3 regions of the Pseudomonas sp. TE3552 genome follow, and region 3 is predicted to be linked to each of the others. Evidence: predicted binding sites of a transcription regulator. Region 3 holds the regulator's gene; each other region holds the start of a gene.

Region 1 (7,660 bases), 1.1 Mb from region 3:
CGATGGCGCGCATCGGCTGCAAGTCCAGCGGATCGAGGAACGTCATTTCATGGAAGCCGACGCTCCAGTGAGGATGCGGCGCAGGCGCGGCGTGCACTGAATTCAGGCTGCCGAGCAGGCAAATCAGTAGCGTTGCACAAAGACGCGCCATGGGATGCCCCACCTTGTTACCTGACCGCAGATATTAACCCTGGACTGCATAACCTGGGCCAGAAACTGATAATCGCCAGAAACAAAAAACTCCGTACCTGGCCATCACGATGACCAGAATACAGAGTTTCAGGGGTATTGCCCGAGCTTGTTTACGACTTTACGCAAGCCTTACGCGGCAGCGAACAATTGCTCGCTGATGTGCGCCTGGGCGTCGCTCATGGCTTTAGTGCGCACTTCATCACCGTAGGCCAGGCCATGGGCGCGGACGAACTCGATGTCGGTGATGCCGAGGAAGCCAAACAGCACCTTCAAGTAGTCTTCGTGAGCAGTGCCGGTTGGTTGGCCAACGTGCAAACCGCCAGACGTCGAAACGATGACTACTTTCTTGCCACCGCACAGCCCTTCAGGGCCGGCTTCGGTGTAGCGGAAAGTCTGGCCAGCCACGGCAATGCGGTCGATCCAGGCCTTGAGTTGGGTCGGAACGGTGAAGTTGTACATTGGCGCTGCAATCACGACGGCATCGGCGGCGAGGAATTCGGCCAGGGTCTGCGCGCTCAACTCTGCTTCGTGTTGTTGCGCGGCGTTGCGCAGCTCAGCGGCGGTACCGGCGGCAACCAGGGTGGTGGCGGAGAAATGGCTGATGGCATCGGCGGCCAGGTCGCGGTAAGTCACGGCAACGCCAGGCTCGGCAGCTTGCCAGGCTTTGACGACTTCGCCACTCAACTGACGGGAAGCCGAGTTGTCACCCAGAATGCTCGAATCGATATGCAGTAATTTCATGTGGGATCTCCAAGGTGAGGATCGCCACCCGGCGATCTGATGGAAACAATCCTACCGACGAAACCAATAGCTGATTAGCCGGCAATAATGCGATAGTTCGTCTCACTGATAGAACAATCGGATTTCAATCATGCAAGACCTCAACGACCTCTATTACTTCGCCAAGGTGGTCGACGCCGGCGGTTTCGCGGCGGCTGGGCGTTTACTGGGGATTCCCAAGTCCCGGTTGTCGCGACGCATCGCCGAACTGGAAGAGCGCCTGGGCGCGCGCCTGCTGCAACGCACTACCCGCCAACTCAACCTGACCGCCGTGGGCGAACGCTATCTACGGCACTGTCAGGCGATGCTGCTGGAAGCCGAGATGGCCGACGAAGCGGTGGCCAGCATGTCCAGCGAACCCCGGGGGCGGCTGCGGGTTTCCTGCCCCGTCGGGTTGGCCCACCAAATGCTGCCGGGGGTGATCAGCAACTTTCTGGAGAAATTCCCGCAGGTTCAACTGGAGATGATGCTGCTCAACCGTCGGGTAGATCTGGTGACCGAGGGCGTCGACGTTGCCTTGAGAGTGCGGGATCTGGGGGATGAAGATCCGTTGCTGGTCACCCGCCGTTTACGGCAGGCGCAGACCGTTATGGTCGCCAGTCCGGAGTTTCTTCGTGAACGGCAGATCAAGACCCCCGACGACTTGAAAAACGTACCGATACTGGGCGCCCTGGAAGCTGATCGGCTGGTGCATCTGCGCATGCTTGACCAGCATGGCAAGGCCTGTGACATGACGTTCGAAGCCCGATTGGGGATCGATGACTTTATCGTGCGCAAGGCTTGTACGCTGGCCGGGCTGGGTTTCACCGTGCTGCCGATGATGTACTGCGAGCAGGAGCTGGAAAACGGCTCGCTGGTACAATTGCTGCCCGACTGGTCATTGCCGGGCGGCTGGCTGCAAGCGGTCTACCCTCATCGACGCGGGGTGATGCCGGCGGTACGCGCCTGGATCGACCATTTGATCGAATCATTCAATGCCTGTGGGGACCGATTGTTATGAAGGCAAGACCAATGAGCGAAGAGGATGTCGCGCAATTCTGCCTGGCGCTGCCCGGTGCGCGGGAGGACTACAAGTGGGGTGGCGTGCGGGTGTTTTCGATTGCCGGGAACAAGATGTTCGCCTTGCAGAACCTGCGGGGACAGTCCCTGGCCTTCAAGGTCGACAAGGACCTGTTCCTGGGCCATTGCGACCGGCCGGGCATTCACCCGGCGCCGTATCTGGCCCGGGCGCAATGGATCATCATGGAAACGCCCTACCCGCTGGGCAGCGAAGAACTGCAAGGTTTGCTGCAACGCTCCCACCAACTGGTGGTGAGCAAGTTGCCCAAGCGCACACAGGTCGGTTTGCTGCTTTAAAGTGTTTTAAAGCAGCGCAAACAGGTTAGCGCCCAGAAACAGCTGGTCGATCCAGAACACCTGATGCATCAGCACGATGAGCCAGAACACCAACTGAAACGAGACTTTGCGGGTCTTGTGCCGAAACACTTGCTGGGCCAGCAAGGCACCCGGCCAACCGCCCGCCAGCTCCACCGCGTGCAAGACGTTCTCCGGCGTGCGCCAACTGTCGGCGCGGGCCTTGTGTTTGTCGCTCCAGTACAGGAAAAACGCCAGCACGCTGACGATGCCGTAGGCCGCCAGGGGAATCACCGACACCCCGTGCAGCCATAGCGACACCGAGCCAAACAACGGCACTGCGCACAACACAACGAATACCAGCAGTTTCAGCCGCAGGTTCTGCATGGCGCCCCCGGACTTGCGTCCGGGGTTATTGTTGCGCGCACTGGAATCGCTCATGGATTGACCGCTGTCCAGTCGACCCAGCCGAATTGCCAAGTGGCCAGGATCACCAGACCGAATGCGATGCGATACCAGGCGAACGCCGCATAGCTGTGGCTGGCGATGAATTTGAGCAAGCCCCGCACGGCGATCATCGCAAAGATGAACGCCGTCACGAAGCCAATGGCGAACACCGGAAAATCAGCCGGTACAAACAGACTGCGGTATTTGTAGCCCGAATACACTGCGGCACCGACCATGGTCGGCATGGCGAGGAAGAACGAAAACTCGGTGGCCGTCTTGCGCGACAACCCGAACAGCAAACCGCCGATGATCGTCGAGCCGGAACGCGAGGTCCCGGGGATCATCGCCAGGCATTGGGCAAAACCGACTTTCAAGGCATCTTTCCAGGTGATGTCGTCGACGCTCTCGGCATGCACTTCATGCTGACGGCGTTCGGCCCACAACATGACGACCCCGCCCACGACCAACGCAGTGGCCACGGTAATCGGGTTGAACAGGTACTTGTGGATCAGATCGGCAAAAATCACCCCCAACACCACTGCCGGCAAGAAGGCGATCAACAGGTTCGCGGTAAAGCGTCGAGCGCTGGGCTGCGTCGGCAAACCAATGACCACGTCGAAGATCTTGCGGCGAAACTCCCAGACCACCGCCAGGATCGCCCCGAGCTGGATAATAATGTTGAAGGCCATGGCCCGCTCGCCCCCAAAATTGAGCAAGTCCGCCACAATGATCTGGTGCCCGGTGCTGGAAATGGGCAAGAACTCAGTCAGCCCTTCTACAACGCCTAAAATCAATGCCTGAAAGGCCGTCCAAAGATCCATCAATCCCCCAAGAAACAATGCCCCCAGGCATGCTCCGTTAATAATTTGTAAAGCGTTAAACGCCATCAGCCTTGGCTAAAGCCCCGCGCGCACAATATCCACAAAAACCGTAAAAACTCTGTGAAAAATCAACCTGGATTCAGGTTTTTCCGTGCGGGGCCGAAATCCTATCAGACACGCCTCATTTACGCTGCCACGTAATAGGACCTGAGTCGCATAGGCCCGATCGGCAAAGTGTGGTTGGATGCTGGCGATCGTTTATGACAAGAACAAGAAAACGGAGTAACAGCGTTATGAACAGCTTACGCAGTGTGTCGATCAGCCGACGCTTGTGGCTTATCTTGATCGTGGCCGTGGTGATGCTGTTGACGTTGGGCGCGTTGATGCTCAAGCAGATCCACGACGACCTCTATCACGCCAAAGCCCAGAAGACCCAGCACGTGGTACAGACCGCCAGTGGCATCCTGACCTACTACCACGGCCTGGAAACCGCCGGCACCCTCACCCGCGCCGCCGCGCAACAGCAGGCGCTGACCGCCGTGCGTGGTTTGCGCTACGACCAGAATGACTATTTCTGGATCAACGATCTGACGCCCGTGATGGTCATGCACCCGACCAATCCGAAACTCGAAGGCCAGAATCTCTCGAGCATCCGCGACCCGGACGGTTTTGCGCTGTTCAACGAGATGGTCGCCATCGCCAAGGCAAAGGGCGCCGGCATGGTCGACTACCGCTGGCCGAAACCGGGCGCCAGCGCACCGGTGGAAAAAACCTCGTACGTCAAACTGTTCGAGCCCTGGGGTTGGGTGATTGGTTCGGGTGTGTACATCGATGACATGCAGGCCGAGTTTTATGCTCAGGTCTGGAAAGCCTCTCTCGTGGGTCTGGTGATTGCCCTGATCATGGCGTTGCTGGTGATCATGATTGCCCGCAGCATCGTGCGCCCGTTGCAGGAAACCGTGAACGCCATGGCCAACATCGCCAGTGGTGAAAGCGACCTGACCCGCAGCCTCGATACCCATGGCCAGGACGAAGTCACGCAACTGGCGCGGCACTTCAATGCCTTTACCGCCAAACTGCGCCTGGTGATCGGTCAGTTGCAGGTGTCCGCCAGCGCATTGGGCCAGTCTTCCAGCGAACTGGGCAACGATGCCGCGCAGGCCCAGCAACGCAGCCAGCAGCAGTCGCAACAGATGGAACTGGTGGCGACCGCGATCAACGAAGTGACTTACGGCGTGCAGGACGTAGCGAAAAACGCCGAGCACGCCGCCAGCGAAATGCGCAATGCCGAGTCTGAGGCGCAGCAGGGACAGGTCAATATCGATGGCAGCTTGCAGCAGATCGACAAGCTGTCTTCGACCATCGATCAAGCGGTCGAAGTGATTCGCACGCTCGCCACCGAAAGCACGCAAATCGGTAGTGTCCTCGAGGTGATCCGCTCCATCGCCGAGCAAACCAACCTGCTGGCCCTCAACGCGGCGATCGAAGCCGCCCGGGCTGGCGAGCAAGGTCGGGGGTTTGCGGTGGTTGCCGACGAAGTGCGCCTGCTGGCCCAGCGCACCCAGAAGTCCACGGCAGAAATCCAGTCGATGATCGAGCGCCTGCAAAGCCATTCCGAAGCGGCGGTCAAGGTGATTGGCGACAGCAGCCGTGCTTCGCAACTGACCATCGAGCAGGCCGGCCTGGCCGGCGCCAGCCTGAATGCCATCGGCCAGGCCCTGCGCAACCTCAACGGGTTGAACGCCTCGATTGCCAGCGCGACCTTGCAGCAGGCGCATGTGGTGGAAGACATCAATCAGAACGTCACCCAGGCCGCCGGCTTGTCCCACAGCACGGCACTGGCGGCCGAACAATCGAGCGTGGCCAGTGTTCACCTCAAGGAACTGAGCGAACAGTTGAATGGATTGCTGAAGCAGTTTCGGGTTTGAGAGCACTCCTGTAGCAACTGGCGCAGCCTGCGTTCGGCTGCGCAGCAGTCGTGAAATCAGGCGGCGCGGTGTTTCAGGTATACCGCGCGCGCAGAACTTGCGACGGCTTCGCCGCCGAACGCAGCCTCGCATGCTCGGCAGCTGCTACACCGGACCGCGCAAGCCGGTTCTACTTGGCAGCGCCTGCCGCTACAATCCGCCCCCTCTTCGTCTTCCCTAAGGAACCTCCATGTCCGGGCTCGAACTGTTTGCCGCCGCCCTCGGCGTGATTGCCGTCTGGTTGACGGTCAAACAGAACCCTTGGTGCTGGCCGATCGGTCTGGTCATGGTGCTGTTGTATAGCTGGATCTTTTTCGAGGTGAAGCTGTATTCGGACATGCTGCTGCAAGTGATCTATGCCGCGTTGCAACTCTATGGCTGGTGGCAGTGGACTCACGCGGGGGCAACGCATGACGGGCGGCAGGTCAGCCAGCTCGATGGCAAATCCGTCGCGCTCGGCCTGGCCGTGGGCGCGGTCGGCAGCCTGCTGCTGGGGGGCGCAATGGCTCACTGGACCGATGCCGCCCAGCCCTGGCTCGATGCGGCGTTGACCGGTTTCAGCCTGGTGGCGCAGTTGTGGATGGCACAAAAGCGTCTGCAATGCTGGCCGCTGTGGATCGCGCTGGACGTGATCTTCGTCGGCCTGTTCCTCTATAAAGAGTTGTACCTGACCGCCGGCCTCTATGGGGTATTCGCGTTGCTGGCCGTGCAAGGCTGGCGGACATGGCGCGCCGACCCGGCATTACGCGCATGAAAGTGCTGGTACTCACAGGCCCCGAATCCAGCGGCAAGAGCTGGTTGTCTGGCGAACTGCAACAGCAGTTCGGCGGTGTGCTGGTGGGCGAATACGTGCGCTGGTTCATCGAGCAGAAGGCGCGGGACACGTGCCTGGCCGATATCCCCGAAATCGCCCGCGGTCAGCTGCAATGGGAAGATGAGGCCCGCGCCCTTGCGCCGCCGCTGCTGATTCTCGACACGCACTTGCTGAGCAACATGCTCTGGAGCCAAACCTTGTTCGGCGATTGCCCGGCGTGGCTCGAGCAGGCGCTGCTGGCTCGGCGTTATGACTTGCACTTGTTGCTGTCTCCCGAACAAGTCGACTGGACTGATGATGGCCAGCGTTGCCAGCCGGAACTGGATGAACGTCGGGCTTTTTTCAACGCGACCCTGGCGTGGCTGGAGCAATATCGACAGCCTGTTCAAGTGCTTCAGGGCGACTGGGCGCAACGCCGGGCTCAGGCATTGCAAGCCGTTACGCTTCTGCTCGGGCACTGATCGGGCCGATATTCCCATGTAGCAGCAGCCTCGCAGGCTCGGCAGCTGCTACAAAGAGTGCGTCGCTGCTGAAATTGCTTAACGGTTTGGCCCAGGAATATCCCTGCAAGTACGTCCGTTTCTGATACATGTTTCTCCTCTCGAACAGCCCGTTTCAGCACTGTTCATTATCTTGTCATGCTTGTGTTAAAGCGCTGATACATCACGGCGCAATCCCCTTGGATCCATGGTTTTGCAATCCATTATCAGGTTGACCCCCTGGTGGTTTGTCTCAGGCCTGAAACAACTCAATCATCGACCCTCCAGCCTTGCGCGATAAGCTGCTGAATCAAAACAACAATCAAGAACCGGCACAGCTTTCGCTCTCTCCTTCTTAACGCTGACTAGGGCCAGCCCACAACAAAGAAGGAATTGCCGCCGTGGGGACTTTTTATAAAGGTTTGACGCGCCTCCTGCTGCTTGGATGCGCGCTGGGCTCAAGCATCAGCCTGCCGGTTCAGGCGGACAACGGCATCATCATTATCAAACGTGATGTCCAACCGCGCATGGCAACGCGTGCGCCGGTGATTCCCGATCCTAGCCCCACGACCGCCAATGCCAACCCGTCCAAACAAGTCCTCAGGCAAACGAACGAGCTGAGCGACGGCGACTTTGCCAGCGTCGCCAGTGGCGCAGGCATCTCCCGCCTGGTCAATCAAAACACCAATAACCTGGGTGGCAATATCAGCAACCAGACCCAGCTTTCCAACCTCCCCGCCGGACGTTCAGGAAATTCGGGAAACGGTATTGCCAACATGGTCAATTCAAACATCCAGCAAGGCCTGG
Region 2 (7,660 bases), 710 kb from region 3:
GGGCAGGCGTTTGAACACCTGCCCGTTTTCGTCAGCCTTTCCAGACTTGCGGATTGACCAGATCCTGTGGCCGCTCACCCGACAGGGCGCTGCGCAAGTTGGCCATGGCTCGATTGGCCATGGCTTCACGGGTTTCGTGGGTGGCCGAGCCGATGTGCGGCAAGGTTACGGCATTTTTCAGTTGAAACAGCGGCGACTCGGCCAGCGGCTCTTTCTCGTAAACGTCCAGGCCGGCACCGCGAATCCGGTTGTTTTGCAGCGCCTCGATCAGCGCGGGTTCATTCACGACGGGACCGCGGGAGATGTTCACCAGAATCGCGCTCGGTTTCATTAAAGCCAGTTCGCGATGGCTGATCAGGTGTCTGGTTTTTTCGCTGAGCGGCACCACCAGGCAAACGAAATCGGCTTCGGCCAGCAGTTGGTCGAGGCTGCGCAACTGCGCGCCGAGTTCCTGTTCCAGCGCTATCTTGCGGCTGTTGCCGCTATAGAGGATCGGCATGTTGAAGCCCAGCCGACCGCGACGGGCAATGGCCGCGCCGATGTTGCCCATGCCGACGATGCCCAGGGTTTTGCCATGCACATCGCAACCGAACAACGGGGCGCCGACGGTGGCCTGCCATTGGCCGGCCTTGGTCCAGGCATCCAGCTCGGCGACACGGCGGGCGCTGCTCATAAGCAGGGCGAAGGCCAGGTCGGCGGTGCTTTCGGTGAGCACGTCGGGGGTGTTGGTGAGCATGATCCCGCGTTCGTTGAAGTAGGCGACGTCATAGTTGTCGTAGCCGACGGAGACGCTGGAAACCACTTCCAGTTTGCTGGCATTTTCCAGCTGTGCGCGACCGAGTTTGCGGCCGACGCCGATCAGGCCGTGGGCGTGGGGCAGGGCTTCGTTGAACTGGGCGTTGATGTCGCCGTTTTTCGGGTTCGGCACGATCACGTCGAATTCTTGTTTGAGGTGATCGACCATTTCGGGGGTGATACGACTGAAGGCGAGGACGGTCTTTTTCATGGGAGGAGGGCTCGTCAGGCAGTGATGAATGGTAAGCACGCTAACATTCTTGGCCGCTTTTATGCGAGCTGCGCGAATCAACTCAGGTTCGTTCATCGCGAGCAGGCCACAGTGGTTTATCGTCGTTCACAGGTTCGGAGTACGGCAGCGGTCGGTCAGTCAGCACAAAACCTGACGGACCAACTGCAGCTTGCGGCTCACGGGACAGGTATACTGCCGCCTTTCGCGGCTCGCCTACCGGGCCCGACTCTATGTGCATCACCCGGAGCTTTCATGACTTCCCCGACACAACCGCCGGTTGTCGACGCTTTGAGCGACGACCAGGCAGACCTGCCAGACAGCGTCGACTCCAGCGCAGACAGCGAAACCAAAGCGGCAATCCCGGCGTTCAAGTTCCCGTTCAAACCGGGTGAATTGGCTGCCGCGAAAAATGCCAGCCAGCCTTGGTACAAAAACGGCGCCAAGAACGGTCACACCAAGACCCCTGGCGCAGCGCCTCCCGGCACGCGTCGTTCGATGGGTAAACGCTGATAGTTCAGGTATTTTGTTGGCGGGTAACTAGTCCTCCCGCCAATGAGACAGTTCCCACAAGGACGCGCGATTATTCCTCTAGGAAAGACGGTTGTCATTCATCAAGAATTCACGCCCTGTGAATTTTTGATGAGGGTCGCCAGATGTCTCTGCTGAAAAACCTGTCCCTGCTCTCTCTGGTGGCCCTGAACACCGGCTGCGTGTCCTCTGCGGTCGATCCGCAGATTCGCTTCGGGGTCGAAGCCCTGGTTCCACCGTTCGAGAGCCGTAACGACAAAGGTGAGCTAGTCGGATTGAACATCGAGTTGGGCAACGCACTGTGTGCTGAACTCGAATCCCGCTGTGTCTGGATCGATCAGGATTACGCGACTAACCTCCATGCCCTTGAAGCCGGCCGCTTCGACGTGATCATGCCGATGACAGCTACACAGGCGCGGCGCGAGCGGGTCGATTTCACCGACAATCTTTATCCCCTGAGTAGCCGTCTGGTGGCGCGCAAAGGCGCGACGTTGCAACCGGATGTGCAATCGCTCAAAGGCAAGCGTATCGGCGTCCTGGCGGGTACCAGTCGTGAAGCGTTCGCCAAGGCGCGTTGGGCGGACGCGGGCGTAACGGTGCGCAGTTTTCAATTCAACGATCAGTTGATTGCCAGTCTTCTGGCGGGCGAGATCGATGCCACCCTGCAAGACTCCATCGAAATCACTCAAGCGCTGCTAAGCCAACCTCAAGGACAGGCGTTCGACTTCGCCGGTCCTGCCCTCAACGATCCGATGCTGGGCAATGGTGTGGCGATGGCCGTGCGCAAAAGCGACACCCGCTTGCGCGATAACCTGAATGCAGCCCTTGAGCGTCTCAAGCAAAATGGCCAGTACCAAGCGATTACCGAGCGCTACTTGCCGCCAGCAGTACCCGATTCACCACGTTACTTTCCGAATGAAGAAGGCTTGCCATTTTCCGATGCGGTACAGGCCGGTGAGACCCTTTATCTTTCCGGGATGCTCGGTCTGGATGCCGATGGCCAACTGGTCAAGGGCGGGATTGGCCCGCAAATGACCCAGGCCTTGGAGAACCTGCGCACCGAACTGCAACGTCGAGGCTCATCCCTCGCTCATGTGGCCAAATGCACGGTCATACTTGCCGATATCAAAGACTTCGATGCCATGAATGCGGTTTACCGCCGGACTTTCCCAGCCGATCGCCTACCTGCCCGGACAACGTTCGCGGCTAAAAAACTGCTGGCGAATGCTCGGGTGGAAGTTGAATGCCTTGCGGTTGCTGCTCGCTGACTCACCATCAGACAAGCCACTGTGCAACTAAAGTTGTGCAGTGGTTGGGTGTTTCAGGCTGCCCGCAACGAAATAAACGCATAGCTAACCGGTGTATCGGTTGCCACCTGTGCACCCGCCGCCTGCACTTGCCCGGCAATATCCTCACCCGACACGTGAAACAGCCAATCACTGCTCGACTCCATCTGCGATTGCGCTGAAATCTGATCGATAACCGTGGCAAACGCGTTCATATCCGGCAAATAAGCGGTAAATCCATCGCCCTTCAACGCTGTCGTCCGAATCCCCAATAACGCACAAATCGCCTCCTTGGTCTGAATCTCATCGCGATCCGCCTGACGGGAGCGCTGGATCAATCCTGCCAGTTCCTGATCCACCAGCTCTCCCCCAATGATCAAATCCGGCCCTGTTACCCAGGACTCGGGCGGGCATTCCTTGATAGATGGGTTGAGCGGGATGTGCGGGTTGATTTCCATCGGATAGATGCGGCACACCAGCGGTCGGCGTTCGTAGATGCGGCAGAGGTTGTCTTCGTCAAGATTCCGGCAGGGGCCGACGTTGTACGCGGCAAAGGTGATCGCCACATGGGCCTTGCTGGCGCCGCTTCGAACCGCCACCGAACGGCGTTCGGCGTGTTCGCGTTGCTGCGCGGGCAGGCCCAGGCCATTGGCGAGGAAGGCCTCCACCAGCACGATCACCTGACCGCCATCGGCCGCCCACATCCGGGCTTCGGCCAGCGTCAGGGGCACATGGTGGTCGTTGCAGCATTTGCCACAACCTACGCAGGAAAACGTTGTATTCATTGAACGGCCAGTCACCTGAAAGGGCATGAAGCGGCGACAAAATGCCACCGCAAAGGTTTGTGCCGAAGCAAGTTATGCGCCATTCATTGCGCTTTTGCTGTTGGGCGGATGGAGTCCCACTCGGTCACGTAGGCGGTTTTGCCCTGTTTGTTGTAGAGGCACAGCTCGGTGCCTTGCTGGCCTTTCATGTGTTTTTGCGGGTACTGGCCTTGTAGCAGAAGCGCGGTGTAACCGACCCGGTCATCGAATTGCGCGGCATTGCCGACGGGTTTGGCGTTCTTCAGGCCGCTGGCCTTGGTGCAACTGGCGAGCACGGCTTTGTCGTAGGCGGCCCAGGCGTCGGGGCTGGAGGCGTGGGCTTGGGTGGCGAGGGTGGTGAGGCAGAGGAAGGTCAGGGTTGTGGCTTTCACGATCAGGCATCCTTGGCGTGTAGTGGTCGAGGTCGAAGTATACCTGATGGCTTGATACTGATTGTGTGGGCCCGCGAAAGCGATATCAGGTTGGCACCAGCTCCCGCCGGACCACATACATCCCGGCGCTTTCATACAAGCGTTGCGCCCGAAGGTTGTTTTCCAGCACCTTCAGATCCACAAAACCCTCGCGGCGCTGCTCAAACACCTTGAAAGCATGCAGCAGCAGTGCACGGCCAAGTCCGAGGCCCTGAGCGCGCGGATGCACCACCAGGCTCTTGATGTAGGCACTGGTCCAGCACTGGGCAACGCCGACGATTCCTTCGGCGTCGAACGCGATGAAGCACAGGGACGGATCGTATTCGGGATCGGTTTCGAAACGCTGTTGCCAGACATCCAGCGCCGGTACGCGACCGCTACCTTCCCGATAGCCCAGTTCCATCAAATGATGAACGGCTTCGGCGAGGTCAGGACGGTACTGGGTCAACTCAATGCCATTTGGCCAAGTGCAAGGCGGCACATCCTCAGCCAGGTTGCGCCGCATCAGAAAACAAAAGTCCTCGGCCAAAACTCAGTGACCTTGTTCGGCGACGGCCCTGGCCGCCGCGATCAGGCATTTGGTCAGTTCTGGCGAGGAGAATTTGGTCAGCACGCCGTTAGCCCCGGCCAATCGAGCTTTCTCGCTGTTCATCGCGCTGTCCAGCGACGTATGCAGCAACACATAGAGGTGCGAGAAGTCCGGGGTTTCCCGCAGGGTGCGGGTGAAGGCGTAGCCATCCATTTCCGACATTTCGATGTCCGAGACGATCAGGTTGATCTGCTGGGCGGTGCCTTGCAGGTCCAGCAGGCAGTCGATGGCTTCCTTGGCGCTGCGGGCAGTGTGGCATTGCAGACCAAGGTTGCGCAGGGTGTGTACCGATTGTTGCAGGGCCACCTGACTGTCATCGACCACCAGAATCCGTGCATTGCCGAGTACTTCGGCATCTTCCATGCTCAGCTCAGTCGGGGCCATTTCGATCTGCGCCGGGGCGATACCGTGGATGACCTTTTCAATGTCCAGTACTTGCACCAGGGTGCCGTCGACCGAGGTCACGCCGGTGATGTACGAACGCACACCACCGGAGCCGAAGGGCGGTGGCCGGATGTCGGTGGTCAGGCAATGGACGATCTTGCTCACTGCCTGAACGTGCAGGCCCTGCTTGGAACGGCTGATGTCGGTGACGATCAGGCAGCCACCGTTCGGGTCTTCCAGCGGTCGCTCGCCGATGGCGCGGCTCAGGTCGATCACCGACAGCGACGCGCCGCGCAGGGTGGCGATGCCTTTGACGTGGGGGTGCGACTCCGGCAGCTTGGTCAGCGGCGGGCAGGGGATGATTTCGCTGACTTTCAGCAGGTTGATCGCCATCAGCTTGCCGCTGCGCAAGGTAAACAGCAGAAGCGAAAGTGAATCTGCGCGGGCTTTGTTGGAAGACATAAAAACCTTCTGTGGAAAAAGGTGAGGCGATTACGGGTATCGCCAACAACTATCGATGCCGGGTTATCGACTTGTCGGGGGCAGGCTTTAGGGGAAATGCCCATTACCAGTAACGGTGAAGCCCTGTGGCGAGGGAGCTTGCCTGTGGCGAGGGGGCTTGCCCCCGTTGGAGTGCGAAGCGCTCCCGTTTTTTTTCAAGACTAACCTCATCACTCATTTCACGACCGCTTCGCGGCCGAACGGGGGCAAGCCCCCTCGCCACAGAAGTACCTAACCATGATGTCGGGGTTACTTCATACCCAACCGCTTGGCCATCCGCCCCAGATTAGCCCGATCCAGACCCAGCTCACGGGCCGCCCTGGCCCAATTGTTCTGGTGCCGTTCCAGGCAGGCGCTGATCAGTTGGCGCTGATAATGCTCGGTGGCCTCACGCAAGTCTCCTGAAATTAACGCCGCTGCTGGCGCGGCACCCATTGGCTCCGGCGCGGGTTCAACGCCGCCATCGGGCAGATCCAGATCCGCAGCACTCAAGCTGAGAATCTTCGGCCGTTGCTTGCAGTTGCCCAGTGCCTTCAACGCACTGCGACCAATCAAATGCTCCAGCTCCCGCACGTTCCCCGGCCAGTCATACGCCAACAATGCCGCTTGCGCATCGCTGGTCAGGCGCAGGCTGTTGAGGCCCATGCGTGAGCGGTTTTGTTCCAGGAAGTAGCCGCTGAGCAGCAGCACATCCCGACCGCGATCCCGCAGTGCGGGCACCAGCAGCGGGTAAACGCTCAGGCGATGATAGAAGTCGGCGCGGTAGCGACCGCTGCGCACTTCCTCGGCCAGGTCGCGGTTGGTCGCGGCGATCAATCGCACGTCAACCTGATGTTCCTGGTCCGATCCCAGCCGCTGCAATTGCCCGCTCTGCAACACTCTCAGCAATTTGGCTTGCACCGTCAGCGACAGTTCGCCGACCTCATCGAGAAACAACGTGCCGCCATTGGCCAGTTCGAACTTGCCACGACGATCATTGGTCGCGCCGGTGAAGGCGCCGCGCACATGGCCGAACAATTCGCTCTCCACCAGCGTATCCGGCAGGGCGGCGCAATTGAGGCTGATGATTGGTTTGTCGGCCCGTGGGGACGCCGCGTGGATGGCCTGGGCCACCAGCTCTTTGCCGACCCCGGTTTCACCGGTGATCAGCACCGTCAAGTCGCTGCCGCCCACCAGGCTGATCTCTTCCATCAGGCGTTTGTGAGCCTTGCTCTGGCCGATCATTTCACGGTTTTGCTGGCCGCTGGCCTGACGGTAAACCTCGGCGCGCTGATGTTCGTCTTCGGCGCGAATGGCCAGCCGCTCGATGCGCTCGGCGGCATTGACCGTGGCGGCGGCGAGGCTGGCGAACGCTTGCAGGGCGTCCAGTTCGATCGGTTCGAAGCGTTCGGGGGCGAGAGCGTCGAGGGTCAGTAAACCCCACGGACGTTCGTCGATAAACAGCGGGCAGCCCATGCAGTCGTGGACTTCCAGGTGATCGTGAAGACCCTCGACCAGGCCGTCATAAGGGTCGGGCAAGTCGCTGTCGGCAGCGAAGCGAGTCGGGCCGGGGCTGCTGAGCAGCGCTTCGAAGCGCGGGTGTTCGCTGATCTTGAAACGTCGGCCGAGGGTGTCGGTACTCAATCCATCCACAGCCAGCGGCACCAGCCATTCGCCGTCGAGTCGCAGCAGGGCAGCGGCGTCGCAGGGGAGCAGGGCGCGCATGGCTTCGAGCAGGCGCCGATAGCGCTCGCCTTCGGGCAGTTCGCGGGACAGGTCGGAGACCAGGGGCAGCAGGGTGGTGAGCAGTAGTTTTGCAGTCATAGTGACTCCGTGTAGTCGGTATGACTATAAATCGATGTGTGTCGATATGACTACTGTGCTTTTAACATATTGATTTATAAGTATTTAATTGTTGGCATGGAAACTGATAAGCAAAGGTTATTCATATAAAGCCCAGGAGTTGCTCTTATGCTTAGCGTTCAAGACCGTGCCATCATCAAATCCACCGTGCCGCTGCTGGAGAGCGGTGGTGAAGCGTTGATCACTCACTTTTACCGCATGATGCTCTGCGAATATCCAGAGGTGCGCCCGCTGTTCAACCAGGCCCACCAAGCCAGTGGTGATCAGCC
Region 3 (7,660 bases):
GTCGATTGTTGTGTTGCTGGTCTGCGTGTACGCCTTGCGGCCGCTGGATTTCGCCGTGTTCCCGACCATTTTGCTGGTGGCGACGTTGTTGCGACTGGCGCTGAACGTGGCTTCCACTCGGGTGGTGATGCTCCACGGTCAGGACGGCCATGCCGCCGCCGGTAAGGTGATTCAGGCATTCGGTGAGGTGGTGATCGGCGGTAACTACGTGGTTGGTATCGTGGTGTTCGCGATTCTGATGATCATCAACTTCGTCGTAGTGACCAAGGGTGCCGGGCGGATTTCCGAGGTGAGCGCGCGTTTCACCCTCGACGCAATGCCGGGCAAACAAATGGCCATCGACGCCGACTTGAACGCCGGCCTGATCGACCAGAACCAGGCGAAACTGCGCCGGATGGAAGTGGCCCAGGAGGCCGAGTTCTACGGGTCCATGGACGGTGCCAGCAAGTTCGTGCGCGGTGACGCCATCGCCGGCCTGCTGATTCTGTTCATCAACCTGATCGGCGGCATGGCGGTCGGCATCTTCCAGCACGGCATGAGCTTTGGCGATGCCGGTCGGGTTTACGCCTTGCTGACCATCGGTGACGGTTTGGTGGCGCAATTGCCATCACTGCTGTTGTCGACCGCTGCCGCGATCATGGTGACCCGTGCTTCCGGCTCGGAAGACATGGGCAAACAGATCAATCGCCAGATGTTCGCTTCGCCCAAAGCCTTGGCGGTGGCCGCTGGCTTGATGGCGGTGATGGGCCTGGTGCCCGGCATGCCGCATGTATCCTTTCTGTCCATGGCGGCCCTGGCGGCCGGTGGCGCTTACCTGTTCTGGAAGAAGCAGAACGCGGTCAAGGTTCAGGCCTTGCAAGAGGTCAAGCGTCAGCAGGAACTGCTGCCATCGCCGGCCCGGGCTCAGGAAACCAAGGAGCTTGGCTGGGATGACGTGACCCCGATCGACATGATCGGCCTGGAAGTCGGCTACCGCCTGATTCCGCTGGTGGACCGCAACCAGGGTGGACAGTTGCTGGCGCGGATCAAGGGCGTGCGTAAAAAACTTTCCCAGGACCTGGGCTTCCTGATGCCGACAGTGCATATCCGCGACAACCTCGACCTGGCGCCAAGCGCCTACCGCCTGACATTGATGGGGGTGATCCTGGCCGAGGCCGAGATCTACCCGGACCGCGAACTGGCGATCAACCCGGGGCAGGTCTACGGCACGCTCAACGGTATCACCGCCAAAGATCCGGCTTTTGGTCTGGAGGCAGTCTGGATCGAAATCAGCCAGCGCGCGCAGGCGCAATCGCTCGGTTACACCGTGGTCGATGCCAGTACGGTAGTGGCGACCCACTTGAACCAGATTCTGTACAAGCACTCCAGCGAGCTGATTGGCCACGAAGAAGTCCAGCAACTCATGCAATTGCTGGCCAAAAGCTCACCGAAACTGGCCGAAGAGCTGGTGCCGGGGGTGGTTTCGCTGTCGCAACTGCTCAAAGTCTTGCAGGCGTTGCTGGCCGAACAGGTGCCGGTACGGGACATTCGCAGCATCGCCGAAGCCATCGCGAACAACGCCGCCAAGAGTCAAGATACTGCCGCTTTGGTGGCCGCGGTGCGCGTCGGCGTATCCCGTGCAATCGTGCAAAGCATTGTAGGCACTGAGTCGGAGCTGCCTGTGATCACCTTGGAACCAAGGTTGGAACAAATATTGCTCAATAGTCTTCAGAAGGCAGGACAAGGCTCGGAAGAGGGCGTTCTGCTGGAGCCAAGCATGGCGGAAAAACTGCAACGCTCGTTGATCGATGCGGCGCAGCGTCAGGAAATGCAAGGTCAGCCGGTGATTCTGCTGGTGGCCGGTCCGGTTCGCGCGATGCTCTCGCGATTCGGTCGGCTGGCAGTACCGGGTTTGCATGTGTTGGCTTACCAGGAAATTCCTGACAACAAGCAAGTGACCATTGTTGCGACAGTAGGGCCCAACGGCTGAGGTAGTGGTTTATGCAAGTTAAGCGTTTTTTCGCCGCCGATATGCGTCAGGCCATGAAGCTGGTTCGTGATGAGCTGGGCGCTGATGCCGCCATCATTGGCAATCGCCGGATCGCCGGCGGTGTCGAGTTGACGGCTGCCCTGGATTACAAACTGTCGGCGCTGGCCCCGCGTGTTCCGAACATGGAGCTCGAGGACGAGCTGCGCAAGACTCAATCGCGGATCGTCACCGCCCAGGCCGAACTGAGCCTGCGTAGCGATGGCGAGAGCGACGCCATCACCAATCGCCAGTTGTTCGCCGGCCTGCCGTTGACCGCCGCCGAGCCGTTGATCGAACCGACGCTGGCCGAGCCTCGGCGCCCGGCATCCGCGCCTGTCGCAGCGACCGGGGTTGACCCGCGTGCATTCGACTCGATGCGCTTCGAACTCAACGGTCTGCGTGAGCTGCTGGAAGTACAACTTGGCTCGCTGGCCTGGAGTCAGCTGCAAGGCAGCCGTCCGGAGCAGGCCAACCTCTGGCGTCGCCTGCAACGCATCGGCCTGTCTGGCCCGTTGTCTCGTGATTTGCTGGCGTTGATTACCGACATTGAAGAACCTCGTCAGGCCTGGCGCATGTTGCTCGCGCACCTGGCGCGGATGATCGCCACCCCGGAAGTCGAACCGCTGGAAGAGGGCGGCGTGATTGCCATGGTCGGCCCGGCCGGCATGGGCAAGACCACCACGCTGGCCAAGCTTGCGGCCCGTTACGTGCTCAAGTACGGCGCGCAGAACATCGCGCTGGTGAGCATGGACAGCTATCGCATCGGCGCCCAGGAACAGCTCAAGACCCTGGGCCGGATCCTCAATGTGTCGGTCACCCATGTCGACCCGGGCCAATCGTTGGTGCAGGCGCTGGAGCCCTTGCTGCGCAAACGCGTGGTGCTGATCGATACCGCCGGCCTTCAGGCCAGCGACCCGGCACTGCGCATGCAGCTCGAAAGCCTGGCCGGACGGGGCATCAAATCAAAAAATTATCTGGTCTTGGCAACCACCAGCCAGAAACAGGTTCTAACCGCCGCTTATCACAGTTACAAACGTTGCGGCCTCGCCGGCTGCATCCTGACTAAACTGGATGAAACGGCAAGTCTGGGCGAGGTGTTGAGCCTGGCTATCAGCCATGAGTTGCCGGTGGCTTACCTGACCGATGGTCCGCGGATTCCCGATGATTTGCATCTGCCGCGTCGTCATCAGTTGGTCAGCCGCGCCGTCAGCGTACAAATGCAGGAAGAACCCAGCGAAGAAGCCATGGCTGATATGTTCGCTGACCTTTACCACAGTCCGACCAAGCGGGTTGGCTGAGGTATTTAATGAACGGTTTTTGTACCTACATCGATGGTCTGCCACGCATTGTTCCATTGGTGAACGCGCAGCCAGTAATGTGGCCTCCGTCTAAGTAAGACAAGGTAAAGAAATAACATGGGCAGCATGCATCCCGTACAGGTGATCGCGGTGACCGGCGGCAAAGGTGGCGTCGGGAAGACTAACGTGTCAGTGAACTTGTCCCTGGCTCTAGCTGAGCTCGGCCGGCGCGTCATGCTGCTGGATGCCGACCTGGGACTGGCGAACGTCGACGTCCTGCTGGGACTGACACCCAAACGCACCCTGGCCGACGTGATCGAAGGCCGTTGTGAGCTGCGCGACGTGCTGTTGCAAGGGCCAGGCGGTATCCGCATCGTCCCGGCCGCCTCCGGCACCCAGAGCATGGTGCATTTGAGCCCGGCCCAGCACGCCGGCCTGATCCAGGCGTTCAGCGACATCGGCGACAACCTCGACGTATTGGTGATCGACACCGCTGCGGGCATTGGTGACTCGGTAGTCAGCTTCGTGCGCGCTGCGCAAGAAGTCTTGCTGGTGGTGTGTGACGAGCCGACCTCGATCACCGACGCCTACGCGCTGATCAAACTGCTTAACCGCGACTACGGCATGAACCGCTTCCGCGTCCTGGCCAACATGGCGCAAAGCCCGCAGGAAGGCCGCAACCTGTTCGCCAAGTTGACCAAGGTCACCGACCGTTTCCTCGACGTTGCCTTACAGTACGTCGGTGCCGTGCCTTACGACGAAAGCGTGCGCAAGGCCGTGCAGAAGCAGCGTGCCGTCTACGAAGCCTTTCCGCGTTCCAAGTGCGCCCTGGCGTTCAAGGCCATTGCGCAGAAAGTCGATACCTGGCCGCTGCCGGCCAACCCGCGTGGGCACCTGGAGTTTTTCGTCGAGCGCCTCGTGCAACAAACGGCAGGACCCGTGTTATGACAGCCAGCGGTTACAACCTCTACAAGCAGTCGGCACGTGACGCGCAGTACGAGCTGATCGAGCGTTACGCGCCACTGGTCAAGCGCATTGCCTACCACTTGCTGGCGCGTCTGCCGGCCAGTGTCCAGGTCGAAGACCTGATCCAGGCCGGGATGATCGGCCTGCTTGAAGTATCAACCAAATACGACGCCAGCAAAGGCGCGAGTTTCGAGACGTACGCGGGCATACGAATCCGCGGCGCGATGCTTGATGAAGTGCGCAAGGGGGATTGGGCGCCACGTTCGGTCCACCGCAATACCCGCATGGTCAGCGACGCGATTCGCTCGATTGAAGCTAAAACCGGCCGTGACGCTAAAGATCACGAAGTTGCGGCCGAACTCCAATTGAGTCTCGACGATTATTACGGAATTTTGAACGACACCCTGGGCAGCCGGTTATTCAGTTTCGACGATCTGTTGCAGGACGGCGAACACGAAGGGCTGCATGAGGATGGCGCGAGTGCTCATCTCGAGCCGTCACGCGATCTGGAAGATGAACGCTTCCAGGCGGCGCTGGCGGACGCGATTGCCAATTTGCCGGAGCGTGAGCGACTGGTGTTGGCGCTGTACTACGACGAAGAGTTGAATCTCAAGGAAATCGGTGAGGTCCTGGGGGTCAGCGAATCGCGGGTCAGCCAGTTACACAGCCAGTGCGCGGCCCGTTTGCGGGGGCGTTTGGGGGAGTGGCGAGCGCGCTGAAGGCAGTGTGGGGACACTGCGAATGGAGCTGGTGTGGTGTTGAACCGTACCGGTCTCGATCTGTTGTGCTCCAGACAGTCATTGAGTGCTTTGCCGGATTGATTGAAATGGCGCGTCCAGGTGCTGGGCGCGTTTAAGACTGCTTGGAGGTCGAATTGGACAAGAACATGAAAATCCTCATCGTTGATGACTTCTCAACGATGCGGCGGATCATAAAAAACCTGTTGCGTGACCTTGGGTTCACCAACACCGCCGAGGCCGATGACGGGTTGACCGGGTTGCCGATGCTGCAAAGCGGTAACTTCGATTTTCTGGTTACCGACTGGAACATGCCCGGGATGACCGGCATCGACCTGCTTCGTGCGGTGCGCGCCGATGAAAGGCTCAAGCATCTGCCGGTGCTGATGGTGACCGCTGAAGCCAAGCGCGAGCAGATTATCGAAGCGGCCCAGGCCGGTGTTAACGGCTATGTGGTCAAGCCCTTCACGGCCCAGGCGTTGAAAGAAAAAATCGAGAAGATTTTCGAACGCATTGGCTGATGTACTGCGCACGGGGGAGCTATGGAGCATAACGAATCTTCACAGGGCGATTTCGAGTCGACCCTGAAAAAACACGCGGTCGAACTGGTCGACAGCCTTGAAAAAGGCAGGTTCGGCGACGCTGTGCAACTGATCCATGAGCTCAACCAGACCCGTGACCGCGGCCTGTATCAGGAAGTGGGCAAGCTCACCCGCGAGCTGCATAGCGCGATCGTCAATTTCCAGATTGACCCGCACATGCCGCAAGCCGAGGAAGTGTCTCAGATCACGGATGCCACCGAGCGCCTGTCCTATGTGGTCAAGCTGACCGAGGCCGCGGCCAACCGCACCATGGACCTGGTGGAAAACGCCACGCCGCTGATCAACAGCCTGAGCGACGAAGCCCAGGTGTTGAGCGCGGATTGGGGGCGGTTCATGCGTCGCGAAGTCGGGGCTGAAGAGTTCCGCGAGTTGGCCCGGCGGGTCGACGGTTTCCTGACACGCAGCAGTGAAGACAACCGCGTCGTGTCGAGCAACCTCAACGACATTCTGCTGGCCCAGGATTACCAGGACCTCACCGGTCAGGTGATCAAGCGTGTGACCCAACTGGTCACCGAAGTTGAAAGCAACCTGCTCAAGCTCGTACTCATGGCCAGTCACGTAGACCGCTTTGCGGGTATCGAACATGACCGTGAGGCGATGCTGGCTGAAAAAGATCCACAAAAACATCTCTCTCAGGGTGAAGGTCCGCAGATTCATGCCGATAAAAGAGAAGACGTTGTGTCCGGTCAGGACGATGTGGACGATTTGTTATCCAGTCTTGGATTTTAGTTTTCTGGGTTTTTAGACCTGTAGGAGCACCCCCTTAATGAGCTTCGGCGCCGATGAAGAGATCCTTCAGGATTTCCTGGTTGAGGCCGGCGAGATTCTAGAGCAACTGTCCGAGCAGCTGGTCGAGCTGGAAAGCCGACCCGATGATGCGGACTTGCTCAATGCAATTTTTCGCGGTTTTCACACTGTAAAAGGGGGCGCCGGCTTCCTCCAGCTCAACGAGCTGGTGGAGTGCTGTCACATCGCCGAGAACGTGTTCGACATCCTGCGCAAGGGTGAGCGTCGCGTCGACTCGGAACTGATGGACGTGGTTCTCGAAGCGCTGGACGCGGTGAACAGCATGTTCAGCGAAGTCCGCGAACGCAGCCCGATCACGGCTGCCACGCCTGAATTGCTCGCGGCGCTGGCTCGTCTGGCCGAGCCGCAAACGGCTGATGAAGCCACACCGGCGCCGGTCGCTGAAGTGGTTGAAGCGCCGGTCGCTGAAAGCGAATCGGGTGACATTACCGATAACGAATTCGAACAACTGCTGGACTCGCTGAACGCCGTCAAGGCCCAGGCCGAGGCGCCCGTAGCGGCTGCTCAACCTGCTTCGCTGCCTGCCACCGATGCGGCCGCCAGTGACGAAATCACCGATGCCGAGTTCGAGTCGTTGCTCGATCAACTGCACGGCAAAGGCCAGTTCGCCGCCGATGCAGTGGCAGCGACGCCTGCTGCACCGGCCGCCCCGAAAGCGGCAGGCGACAGCTCCGATATCACCGACGACGAGTTCGAAGCACTGCTCGATCAGTTGCACGGCAAAGGCAACTTTGCGGTCGACGCACTGGAATCGGCGATTGCTTCGGTCCCGGCGCCGGCAGCGCCAACCGCCGCTGCGGCTGGCAGCGACCTGATCTCCGATCATGAATTCGAATCGCTGCTCGACGAATTGCATGGCAAGGGCAAGTTCACTGAAGTGGGCACTGCTTCTGCTGTTGCTTCGGTGGCGACTCCGGTTGCCAAGGCGCCAGCACCTGTGGCCAAAGCACCCGAGCCAAAAGCCGAAGCGCCGAAACCTGCTGCCGCCGCAGCGCCGGCTCCTGCTCGTGCCCCGGCCGCGCCGCCGGCGGAAAAACCGACCAGCGAAGCCGAGACCACCGTGCGGGTCGACACCGCGCGTCTCGACGAAATCATGAACATGGTCGGCGAGCTGGTACTGGTGCGTAACCGCCTGGTCCGTCTGGGCCTCAACAGCGGCGACGAAGCCATGTCCAAGGCCGTGTCGAACCTCGACGTGGTCACGGCCGACCTGCAAACCGCGGTCATGAAGACCCGGATGCA

The links. Region 3 encodes FliA, which starts transcription of late flagellar genes. Its sites were predicted from a motif close to CTAAAGTTTNNNNNNNNNNNGCCGNTAA; they were not measured.
Region 1: the regulator FliA is predicted to act here: its motif matches at 3,732-3,759, upstream of ACZ9BB_RS10820 (methyl-accepting chemotaxis protein).
Region 2: the regulator FliA is predicted to act here: its motif matches at 5,574-5,601, upstream of ACZ9BB_RS19445 (chemotaxis protein CheW).

Annotation. Positions count from the first base shown of each region.
Region 1 is NZ_JBWBQJ010000001.1:2,444,973-2,452,632, forward strand. Features, by position in the region: gene ACZ9BB_RS10790 (alpha/beta hydrolase family protein) at 1-151, opposite strand, end outside; gene ACZ9BB_RS10795 (FMN-dependent NADH-azoreductase) at 322-933, opposite strand; gene ACZ9BB_RS10800 (LysR substrate-binding domain-containing protein) at 1,064-1,972, shown strand; gene ACZ9BB_RS10805 (MmcQ/YjbR family DNA-binding protein) at 1,969-2,328, shown strand; gene ACZ9BB_RS10810 (DUF1294 domain-containing protein) at 2,335-2,766, opposite strand; gene ACZ9BB_RS10815 (undecaprenyl-diphosphate phosphatase) at 2,763-3,593, opposite strand; gene ACZ9BB_RS10820 (methyl-accepting chemotaxis protein) at 3,887-5,521, shown strand; gene pnuC (nicotinamide riboside transporter PnuC) at 5,751-6,314, shown strand; gene ACZ9BB_RS10830 (AAA family ATPase) at 6,311-6,835, shown strand; gene ACZ9BB_RS10835 (hypothetical protein) at 7,255-7,660, shown strand, end outside.
Region 2 is NZ_JBWBQJ010000001.1:4,297,662-4,305,321, reverse strand. Features, by position in the region: gene ACZ9BB_RS19475 (2-hydroxyacid dehydrogenase) at 32-1,006, opposite strand; gene ACZ9BB_RS19470 (hypothetical protein) at 1,280-1,537, shown strand; gene ACZ9BB_RS19465 (transporter substrate-binding domain-containing protein) at 1,681-2,823, shown strand; gene ACZ9BB_RS19460 (YkgJ family cysteine cluster protein) at 2,877-3,626, opposite strand; gene ACZ9BB_RS19455 (hypothetical protein) at 3,710-4,036, opposite strand; gene ACZ9BB_RS19450 (GNAT family N-acetyltransferase) at 4,122-4,580, opposite strand; gene ACZ9BB_RS19445 (chemotaxis protein CheW) at 4,608-5,510, opposite strand; gene norR (nitric oxide reductase transcriptional regulator NorR) at 5,799-7,352, opposite strand; gene hmpA (NO-inducible flavohemoprotein) at 7,500-7,660, shown strand, end outside.
Region 3 is NZ_JBWBQJ010000001.1:3,591,837-3,599,496, reverse strand. Features, by position in the region: gene flhA (flagellar biosynthesis protein FlhA) at 1-1,969, shown strand, start outside; gene flhF (flagellar biosynthesis protein FlhF) at 1,981-3,306, shown strand; gene fleN (flagellar synthesis regulator FleN) at 3,424-4,254, shown strand; gene fliA (RNA polymerase sigma factor FliA) at 4,251-4,991, shown strand; gene ACZ9BB_RS16140 (chemotaxis response regulator CheY) at 5,159-5,530, shown strand; gene ACZ9BB_RS16135 (protein phosphatase CheZ) at 5,552-6,340, shown strand; gene ACZ9BB_RS16130 (chemotaxis protein CheA) at 6,378-7,660, shown strand, end outside.